3 regions of the Pseudoalteromonas sp. T1lg21 genome follow, and region 3 is predicted to be linked to each of the others. Evidence: predicted binding sites of a transcription regulator. Region 3 holds the regulator's gene; each other region holds the start of a gene.
The links. Region 3 encodes sigma-54, which starts transcription at its own class of promoters, with help from an activator protein. Its sites were predicted from a motif close to GTTGGCACGNNNNTNGNNT; they were not measured.
Positions count from the first base shown of each region.

Region 1: the regulator sigma-54 is predicted to act here: its motif matches at 1,282-1,300, upstream of C2M25_RS20220 (YggN family protein).
Region 2: the regulator sigma-54 is predicted to act here: its motif matches at 1,753-1,771, upstream of C2M25_RS14555 (FlgO family outer membrane protein).

Region 1 covers NZ_PQBX01000066.1:21,230-24,511, reverse strand. Annotated here, with positions in the region: gene C2M25_RS20235 (LysR family transcriptional regulator) at 1-153, shown strand, start outside; gene C2M25_RS20230 (glutathione peroxidase) at 221-703, shown strand; gene C2M25_RS20225 (PA3496 family putative envelope integrity protein) at 756-944, opposite strand; gene C2M25_RS20220 (YggN family protein) at 1,336-2,136, shown strand; gene C2M25_RS20215 (aminotransferase-like domain-containing protein) at 2,202-3,282, opposite strand, start outside.
Region 2 covers NZ_PQBX01000060.1:142,883-146,164, reverse strand. Annotated here, with positions in the region: gene C2M25_RS14565 (FlgO family outer membrane protein) at 1-434, opposite strand, end outside; gene C2M25_RS14560 (FlgO family outer membrane protein) at 438-1,112, opposite strand; gene C2M25_RS14555 (FlgO family outer membrane protein) at 1,127-1,720, opposite strand; gene C2M25_RS14550 (SPOR domain-containing protein) at 1,962-2,570, opposite strand; gene C2M25_RS14545 (SPOR domain-containing protein) at 2,644-3,030, opposite strand.
Region 3 covers NZ_PQBX01000001.1:84,605-87,886, reverse strand. Annotated here, with positions in the region: gene lptA (lipopolysaccharide transport periplasmic protein LptA) at 1-31, shown strand, start outside; gene lptB (LPS export ABC transporter ATP-binding protein) at 28-753, shown strand; gene C2M25_RS00425 (RNA polymerase factor sigma-54) at 869-2,365, shown strand; gene hpf (ribosome hibernation promoting factor) at 2,393-2,680, shown strand; gene ptsN (PTS IIA-like nitrogen regulatory protein PtsN) at 2,684-3,136, shown strand; gene rapZ (RNase adapter RapZ) at 3,137-3,282, shown strand, end outside.

The sequences.
Region 1 (3,282 bases), on a different contig from region 3:
GAGCCTTACTTAAAAAGTGGCCAATTGGTTAGTATTCTGGATGAGTTTCAGGTTGGTGATAATGCATCTTGGTTAGTCTACCCAAGAAAAGATCTATTACCGTTTCGTGTACGTTTACTAATAGAACACTTAACCAATGCATTTGCTGATTAAAATTTACCCTTTTAGAAAAATGCCAAGCACGTTAGAATCACTGCAACAATAATAAAAAGTTATCACTATGAGCGAATTTCACCAACTCTCTGCTACCAGCCTACAAGGCCAAACCGTTGACTTTTCTGATTTTGAAAACAAGGTCGTACTTGTTGTGAACACTGCAAGTAAATGTGGCTTCACTCCACAATATGAAGGCTTACAAGCACTGCATGAAAAATATCATGAGCAAGGCTTAGTAATAATTGGCTTTCCTTGTAACCAATTTGGTAAACAAGAGCCTGGGGATGCGAAGGAAATTAAAGAAGGCTGCCTTATTAACTATGGCGTTAGCTTTTTAATGATGAGCAAAGTCGATGTGAATGGCGAACATGCTCACCCTGTCTTTAGATACCTAAAATCAGAGTTGCCGGGCTTTATTACCCGTAAAATAAAATGGAACTTCACCAAGTTTTTAATTGGTAAAGACGGCAAAGCCATTAAGCGATATGCGCCACTAACAAAACCTGAGCAGCTCGAGTCAGACATTGTTACTGCACTTAGCAAGTAACAATGTCTTAAAGCAATAAAGAGGCAAATTGCCTCTTTATCTAAATTTATGCTTAGTCGTTCAAGTACTCGTCAAAGTCGTCATCGCCTAAGTTTCTACGCAAGCGTTTTTGTTCAAGATAGTCTTCCAACTTCTTCTTAACGCGTTGCTTTTTCTTGTCGTGTTGATTACGCCCGACCATTTCGTACTCGTCTTCAACAAAATCGTCATCTAGCGCGTCATAACTAAATGTCTTACCCACAACCCACTCCATAAAGTGTTTGAGACCAATTCAGGAGATTAAAATTTGCTCGATGAATTGGCAAAGATTAAAAAGCTCAGTAGTAATTTAGTATCTAAAAAACCACCAAAATAAAGCCATACACCCATGCTAAATAGGCCATATGTCAATATTGTGAATAAATAGCGCTAAATTCGATTTCTGAAAAGTGAGAGTTTTTTATCGTTTCGATAAAACACATTTATGCACGTGTATTTTTTAGTAAATTTGACTAAAAAGTGGTTAAAACTTTATTTTCATCACTTTAGTAAAAACAGCCAAAATAACACAACAATTTGAAATATATGAAATTATTAACTTTGGCATCTTAATTGATTATGTATTTGTGTTATTTCAAACAGGAAAGAAAAAAATGAAAAAGTTATTGTTAGTAAGTTCTTTATTTATCGCTACCAGCGCAATGGCTCATAACGATAATGATACAAATATTTCATTCAGCGGTGAGCAATGTGATGTTGAATTTAAAAATGATGTACGCATCACACCTAGCGAGTTAGAAGTATACACAGCCGATAATCGCACGATGAAAATCATCGATCAGCACACTTTGTATATCGATGGTCAAAGCGTATCGCTTGATGCTTCACAACAGCAAGCAATTGCAGATTACTCAGACAGCTTACGCAGCCAACTTCCTGAAGTAGCAAATATTGCGCTTGATGGCGTAAAAATCGCAGGCGTAGCAATTGAAGAGGTTTCAAAAGCCTTCAATATTGACGGCCTAAACGACATTTCAGAATTAATGGACGATATCAGCGTAGAAGTGCAAAACGCTTTCTATCAGCAAGGTGCGTTCACCATGGGTCAGCAAAATTTCGAAAAATTTGGCCAAAACTTTGAAGACCAATTTGATGAGCAAATCGAATCAGCAGTCGAGTCAGCCATGATGCAATCGATGGGCAGTATTTTAGTGGCGCTAGGTTCTGAGCTTTTAGGCTCAGGTGGCGACATGGATGAATTTGAACAACGTATGGAAAACATGGGCGCACAAATCGAAGCGCGTGTAGAAACACAGGCAGCTCAACTGGAAGAGCGCGCAGATGCATTATGCGGCAGCTTTGCAGATATCGCTCACAAAGAACAAGAGTTAGTGGCGCTAGTACCAGAGCTAAGAGAGTACCAACTATTTACTTTCAAACAGAACGCAGAGTAATTGACGAATTAACATCCCTGAACCAAAAACTTGGTCCTTTCGCGCAGAGCTTGCTCTGCGCTTTTTTATTTTTTGGCCAACACAGTCAGTTGCGATAACGTTTTAATCGCCTGCTCTAAGTTTTCAGACCAAGGCAAGCCATAACTTAAACGAAAACAGCTACGGTACTTTTTACCCGCTGAGAATATCAACCCTGGTGTAATGCTGATCCCCGCCTCTAGTGCCAAATGGAATAACTTTACCGCATCATATTGGCTACCAAGGTCAACCCAGATAACACAGCCCCCTTGCGGGTTACTAATACGCGCACAATTTGGCATATATTGCTGCAGGCACCAAATCATGCGCTCTTTGTTGGTGCTTAAGCGCTGTCTAAGCAAACGAATGTTACGGTCGTACTCTCCGCTGGCTATAAACTCATACAAGGTCCACTGGTTTATAAGTGGCGCAGAGCAACTAAGCGCGCGTTTATGTCGTCTTGCTTGTTCAGCAAACTTACCGGCAATGATCCAACCTATGCGGTAACTGGGGGCAGCTGTTTTTGAAAACGACGCGCAGGTGATCACTAAGCCCTTTTTTGAATAGGCCTGTGCAGGCGTCGCACGCTTGGCTGTAAAATGTAAGTCGCCATAAACATCATCCTCAATAAGCACCACGTCGCGCTGCTCTAAAAGTGCCACTAATTGCTCACGCTTGGCATCAGGCATAAAGCTGCCAACTGGGTTATTTAATGATGTAGAAAACACACAGGCTTTTATATCATGCTCATCGAGTGCTTGAGCCAAGTCATCTAGCCATATTCCTTCATCAGGACACAGCGGTATTTCCAGAGCCTTTAAACCTAAGCTTTCAATTAACTCGATAATGCCAAAATAACAAGGCGACTCGATTGCAATAACATCACCGGGTTTAGCCACACACTTAAGGGCAATTGCCAGTGCCTCTTGAGCACCATTGGTGATCACTAATTCGTCGCTATCAACCCCAATACCAAAGTCCAGATAGCGATGAATGAGTTGTTTTTTAAGTGGTGCAAAGCCATCCATCGGGCCGTAATTAATTGCCGATGCGCCTGCTAGTGTCATTACTCGGCGCATTGTTCGTGCCAGCGCTTTATCTGTTGGAGCTGCGGCTACAGGGTTGGCG
Region 2 (3,282 bases), on a different contig from region 3:
ACAGTAATGACATCCATCGCTTTAAAATCCACAACGCCAAAGCCAAATTTTTGCAGCTGATACATCATTGATTCGGCAAGTTGGTTACCAAGCTGAGAGCTGGTTTTTAAGCTCGCATCTAAATCCACAAAAGTGGTAATGGCAATACCTAAATCGCTTTCTTGTTGCATGGTATCCACTAACTCAAGCGCCATTTGCTCGACATAATTAACAACGGTTTTATGATGTTGATAAGGCACAAACAGGCGATGGTTAGCGTTATCCTGCTGCATATCTTTTTGTTCAAGCACTTGCAGCATAGCAACGTAATCGACTTGAGTGCTTGCTGATGCCGGTGCATGTTGAGCTGTATTTTGCGGCTCTGCTGATTGCTCTGGCAGCAATTGGCAGCCAGAAAGCACGAGCGTTAACGATGCGAAGATAAAACCTTTCATAGCTTACTCACTTGCTTGTTTTAGTGTAATGCCATCACTTCGATTAGTACTATCCAGGGCATCAACCACTGACTGTGGGATAAAGCCTTGCGCCGACCCAACAACCGCTTTGCTTGCTAAGCCAACAATACGCGCATTCACGAGCACACCACTTTGATGATTAACCAAAGTACCTGCCAAAACATAATTGAAGTTTTGATCTTGGCTTAGCTCTAAATAATCACGACTGAAAACATAATCACCACTAGGCGTGACACGCATATAATCCGTGGTTTTAAAATCAATGACAGGCACACCAAACGCGTGAAGTTCATGAATAAAACTTTCGGCAATTTGATTACCTAGCAAATTTGTTGAGTTGTAATCTGCATCAAGGTACACAAAGCTTGAAACAGCAACTGGTGTGTTATCACTAACATATTGCAAGTTTTCAACTAAGTCTTGCATGATGCCACGCACATAGTGATTGATATTCTTACGTGTTGGGGCTGCTGTAAAAGTGCTGTTATTCATTACCGCCTGATTGGTTTGAAACACACTGTCATTACTATGCGGCGCGGCAACTTCTCTTTGCGCAGCTAATTGAGGATCATTTTCGTGTTGTGTTGCATCACCAGTTAACATTGACGAGCAACCAAAGCCAAACGGCAAACATATAGTTAAAATTAAACGTTTCATTAAATGAGTTCCTCTTAATATTCGCTTCGATACAACTGGCCATCACGTTGCTGAACTTTTTCAGCGCCCCACATTACATTGATAGGGATCTCAGTGCTTGCTGCTGACACAATTCGCAGATCTTTGGTATTCACTAATCGGGCATTTACTATGTAGGCATGTTGTTGCCGCGTCAGTGTGCCGGTAATAACAAAGTCAATATTCTGACGTTGACGTAAGGTATTTACATCACGACTAAGTACACTATCGGCCGATTGCTGCAAATTTAAAGTATTTTCTAATCGATACTCAATGGTATGAAAACCAAGCTGAGTAAATTGCGTTAATAAACTTTCTTGAATTTGCTGACTCAAGCCACTGCCCTGATCTTCTGCTAAATCAGTACCTAAGCCATCAGCCATATAAAAACTGGTCACAGCAATACGTGCATTGCCTTTGTAAGGGCCTTGAATACGGCTAAGCTGACTACTTAAATCAGCAACGTATTGATGCACCGTATAAGGTGCCATCGGCGATTTTGGGGTTTCTCTAGGGGGCGTTTTTTGTGGCTCTTCAGTTAAGCTACAACCCACCAACACTAAAAAAACTGAATAAAATAACAGGCGCATAATTGCCATCCTCACTAAACTTAGTAAGTACAAAGCAATAATTATGCCTAAGTATTATTGTTGATGTGATTATTATGAAAAGCCGAAGCGTGATAATAAGAACATGTCACTTCTAAAATACCAATAAGCTAGCGTTGCATTCAGACAATGATTTAATTGTGTAGGCTGATGTAGCTAATTTTTTTGAGGGATCGAATGGTTTATCAGAAGGGTCAATTCCCTTCTGTTGTTAAATAAGCGGTTATAGCATCTCTCCAATAAATGGTGCCGTCACACAGGTTTGCCCCATTCTTTTCGCTATCTCACAAAATGCTGTAGCCTGAGTATAATTTTCAAATGGACCAGCCCTTAATCCATACAAGGTTACGCCTTTTTGCTCTCGTGTTTTAAAACGAAAATCAAGGTCATTTAAAGCAGCAGGATAATCACGTTTGAGCTTTAAGACCTGATAACTAACTTTTTTCGGCGTTAAATATAAACCTAATTGCACGCCCGCTTCAGCGGCTTTATTTGCTGCAATAATCGCCTCAAGTGAATCTGTTGATGATGTTTGCTGCGCTTGCGTTTGTTCGCTTTGATGAATAATCACATCATTTTGTGGCTCAAATTGTGATGGCTTTGCGGTTAAATCACTATTAGCTGACAGCACTTCGATTAACAACGCAAGGTCTTTTTCCATGGCTGAAAGGCGCTCAATGCTCGGCTGTTGCTTTTGCCACTCGGCAGCAAATTGCTGAACTTGCGGCTCAGTGTAAGCTGGCTGAGCTTGCTCTTGGCTCATCATACATGCTGTCAAAGCAGTTAAGCTGATGGTTATCAATAGATATTTAGAAAAAATAGAAAAATGCATGGTGACGTCAATTCTAAAAAACAGACTTAAATCATAGCAATAAAAATGCCACCTTTATCGCGAATATTTGACGCTAAAAATAAATTCGGTTGTCAGTGTAGTTGCTAACCCAGCAATCAATACCTTGTCGCTTAATCGCTTCACAGTCAGCTTTGGCATTCTTCAAATATTTATAGCCACCAAATTTAAGTCGATAGTAGGTATGCTCATTTACATCAGCGACTTCAACATTGAGTATCGGTTTTCCCTGAAAAATACTGGGTGCTCGTTTAGCCATTTTTTTTAATGTTGAAGCAAGGCCTTGCTCCGAATTAACCGACGCTAACTGAAGAGCAAATGCATAATCGGGTTTCACAACGTCTGTAGAGTCGTTTGACAATGCTTGCGACGTGTCTGCTTGATCAAGCATTGTACTGACAGGTTCATTTTGGGTTTGTGCCAATAAGAATGAGTTTTGCATTACCTTATTATTACTTAGGTACTGAAAAATATTGAAAACAGAAAGCGTGTTAAAGGAGATATTTGGAAGTGCCTTATTACTGCAACCAGACACAGTCAATAACACCAATAGGCATATACTGTAACGCAAAGGTTTTGAGCAATATTTCATAAGTAGGATTCTTAAACGTACCATTAAAAATTTGCTTCTTTTTAAAGAAGTCTATCTGTTAGCACTTGCCTATACAAAAGCCATAAACATCATTTGAGACGT
Region 3 (3,282 bases):
AAACAAAAAAGATAACAAAGGCCAACCATGAGCACATTAAAAGCAGAGCTTTTAGCTAAGAGCTACAAAGGCCGCCAAGTGGTTAAAAATGTAGGCCTTGAAGTTGAAGCTGGCAGCATTGTTGGTTTACTTGGTCCAAATGGCGCAGGTAAAACGACAACCTTCTATATGATTGTAGGCTTAGTACCTAGCGACAAAGGTAAAATCAGCATTGATGATAACGACATTACGCTTTTACCAATGCATAGCCGCGCACGTTTAGGTATTGGTTATCTGCCGCAAGAGTCGTCAATTTTTAGAAAGTTGACGGTTTATCAAAACTTGATGGCAATTTTAGAAACCCGTAAAGATCTAAATAAAACCACCCGCGAAGAAACGCTAAACAGCTTACTCGACGAATTTAGCATTCAACATATCCGTGACAGCCAAGGTATGGCGCTGTCAGGTGGCGAACGTCGCCGCGTTGAAATTGCTCGCGCATTAGCCGCAAATCCTAAATTTATCCTTTTAGATGAGCCTTTTGCTGGTGTTGATCCAATTTCAGTGTTAGATATAAAGAAAATTATTGAGCACCTAAAAAACCGCGGTATTGGGGTACTCATTACTGACCATAATGTTAGAGAAACCCTTGATGTTTGTGAAAAAGCCTACATTGTTTCTCATGGGGAGCTAATTGCATCAGGCACACCTGAGCACGTATTAGCTGACCAAACTGTACGTGATGTATATCTAGGCGAGCAATTCAGGCTGTAACCATTACGCCACCGACTAGAGCATCTGCTAGACTTATAACAATGACAATAAATCGATAATTTTTTAACTGTCACAGCACAGTCATCGATAACTTAAAAAGGATTGTTAGGGATACATGAGGCAATCATTACAGCTGCGCATGGGCCAGCAACTTACAATGACTCCACAACTGCAACAAGCGATTCGTTTGTTGCAGCTCAGTACATTGGATCTCCAGCAAGAAATTCAAGAAGCGCTTGATAGTAATCCCCTACTTGAAGTGGAAGAGGCTGATTACAACGAAGAAAGTATCGGTAAGAATGAGCAAAAAGCTGAATCTGACGATATGCAACTAAGCGCGTCTGCAGAAGAAGCACCTAGCGAATACGAGCAAGAAAGCAGTGACGCCCTCAATAAAGACACCGTAAGTGATGACTTAGCAATGGACGTCACGTGGGACGAGTACATGAGTGCTGCCCCATCAACATCATCAGGACCTATGCCTGAAGATGAGTCTATTTACCAAGGCGCATCAACTGAAACCCTACAAGAATACCTAATGTGGCAATTACAGCTCACGCCATTTAGCCCAACTGACGAAGCGATTGCCGTAGCCATAGTAGAAGCCATAGACGACTCAGGTATTTTAACGATCAGCTGTGAAGATATTGTCGAAAGCTTTAATCAAAATAACGATGAAGAAGAAATCGAACTTGATGAAGTTGAAGCGGTCTTAAAAAGAATACAATTATTCGATCCTGTTGGTATTGGCGCGCGCAGTTTACAAGAATGCCTGTGTATTCAGCTTCGTCAATTTGACGCTAGCACACCATATTTAGCTGAAACTAAAATGGTTTTATCTGAGCATATCGAATTATTAGCGAGTCGCGACTATCGCACTTTGATGAAAAAGACTAAGCTTAAAGAAAATGAGCTTAAAGAAGTGATGACGCTTATTCACAGCTTAAATCCTAAGCCTGCGGATAGCATAGTACGCGAAGAATCTGAGTACGTTATACCTGATGTATCAGTGAAAAAAGTAAAAGGTCGCTGGGTGGTTGAGTTAAACCCAGATTGTATGCCAAAGATTAGAGTAAACAGCCAATATGCGGCTATGTCTCGCTCAGTAAAATCGAGTAGCGACAGCCAATTTATTCGCTCTCACTTACAAGAGGCAAAGTGGTTTATTAAGAGCTTAGAAAGCCGTAACGATACGTTATTAAAAGTAACCAACTGTATCGTTCAACAACAACAAGCTTTCTTTGAGCACGGCCCTGAAGCGATGAAGCCGATGGTGCTAAATGATGTTGCTGAAATGGTCGAAATGCATGAATCGACAATTTCACGTGTAACAACGCAAAAATATATGCATACCCCGAGGGGTATTTTTGAGTTGAAATATTTCTTCTCAAGCCATGTCAGCACCGAAAATGGTGGTGAGTGTTCTTCTACGGCAATACGCGCTTTAATCAAGAAGTTAGTGGCCGCAGAAAACTCAGCTAAACCATTGAGTGATAGTAAAATTGCAGATATATTGGCTGAGCAAGGAATTAAAGTAGCTAGACGTACAATTGCAAAATATCGTGAGTCTCTAGCAATACCTCCGTCTAATCAGCGCAAGAGTTTGATTTAGACGTTTTACATAGAAGGAAAAATGCTTATGCAACTAAATTTAACTGGTCGTCATGTAGAAATCACTGATTCATTAAGAGACTATGTAAACACCAAGTTTGCGAAACTAGAAAGGCATTTTGACCATATAAATAATGTTCATGTCATTCTAGATGTAGAAAAATTAAGCCAAAAAGCAGAAGCAACTTTACATGTAAACGGAGGCGAATTGTTCGCTTCGACAGAACATCAAGATATGTACGCAGCCATTGACTCACTGATCGATAAGCTTGATCGCCAAGTCATTAAACACAAAGAGAAATTAGCTCGACATTAAATTATGAAACTAAGTTCACTTACTAACCAGGACTGCAGCAAAGCTGCGGTCCTTTTTAATAGCAAAAAAAGAATTCTTGAATATATCAGCGAACTGGCCCACCAGCAGCTTCCTCATTTATCGCAACAAGATATCCTAGATGCTTTGCTCAACCGAGAAAAACTAGGCAGCACCGGCATCGGTCGCGGTATTGCTATTCCCCATGGTCGAATGAGCGGTGCCGATGAACCCCATGCGTTTATCATAGTGAGTGAATCACCCATCAATTTTGATGCTATTGATAACCGCCCGGTTGATATATTTGTGGCACTCATCGTACCAGATGGTGACTGTCAGCTTCACCTAAAGACCTTATCAACAATTGCTGATAGACTTAAAGATAAAGAATTTTGTAAACAGTTACGCAGTGCTACAACCGATCAGCAACTGTTTCAGGTCATATCAGCAGAGGCATAAATGGAATTAATCATTATCAGCGGTCGCTCAGGCTCAGGTAAATCGGTCGCTTTACGAGTACTTGAAGACTTAGGCTATTATTGCGTTGATAATATTCCAGTGAATTTGCTGCCTTCACTCGTACGTAGCGTATCTGATAATTACGA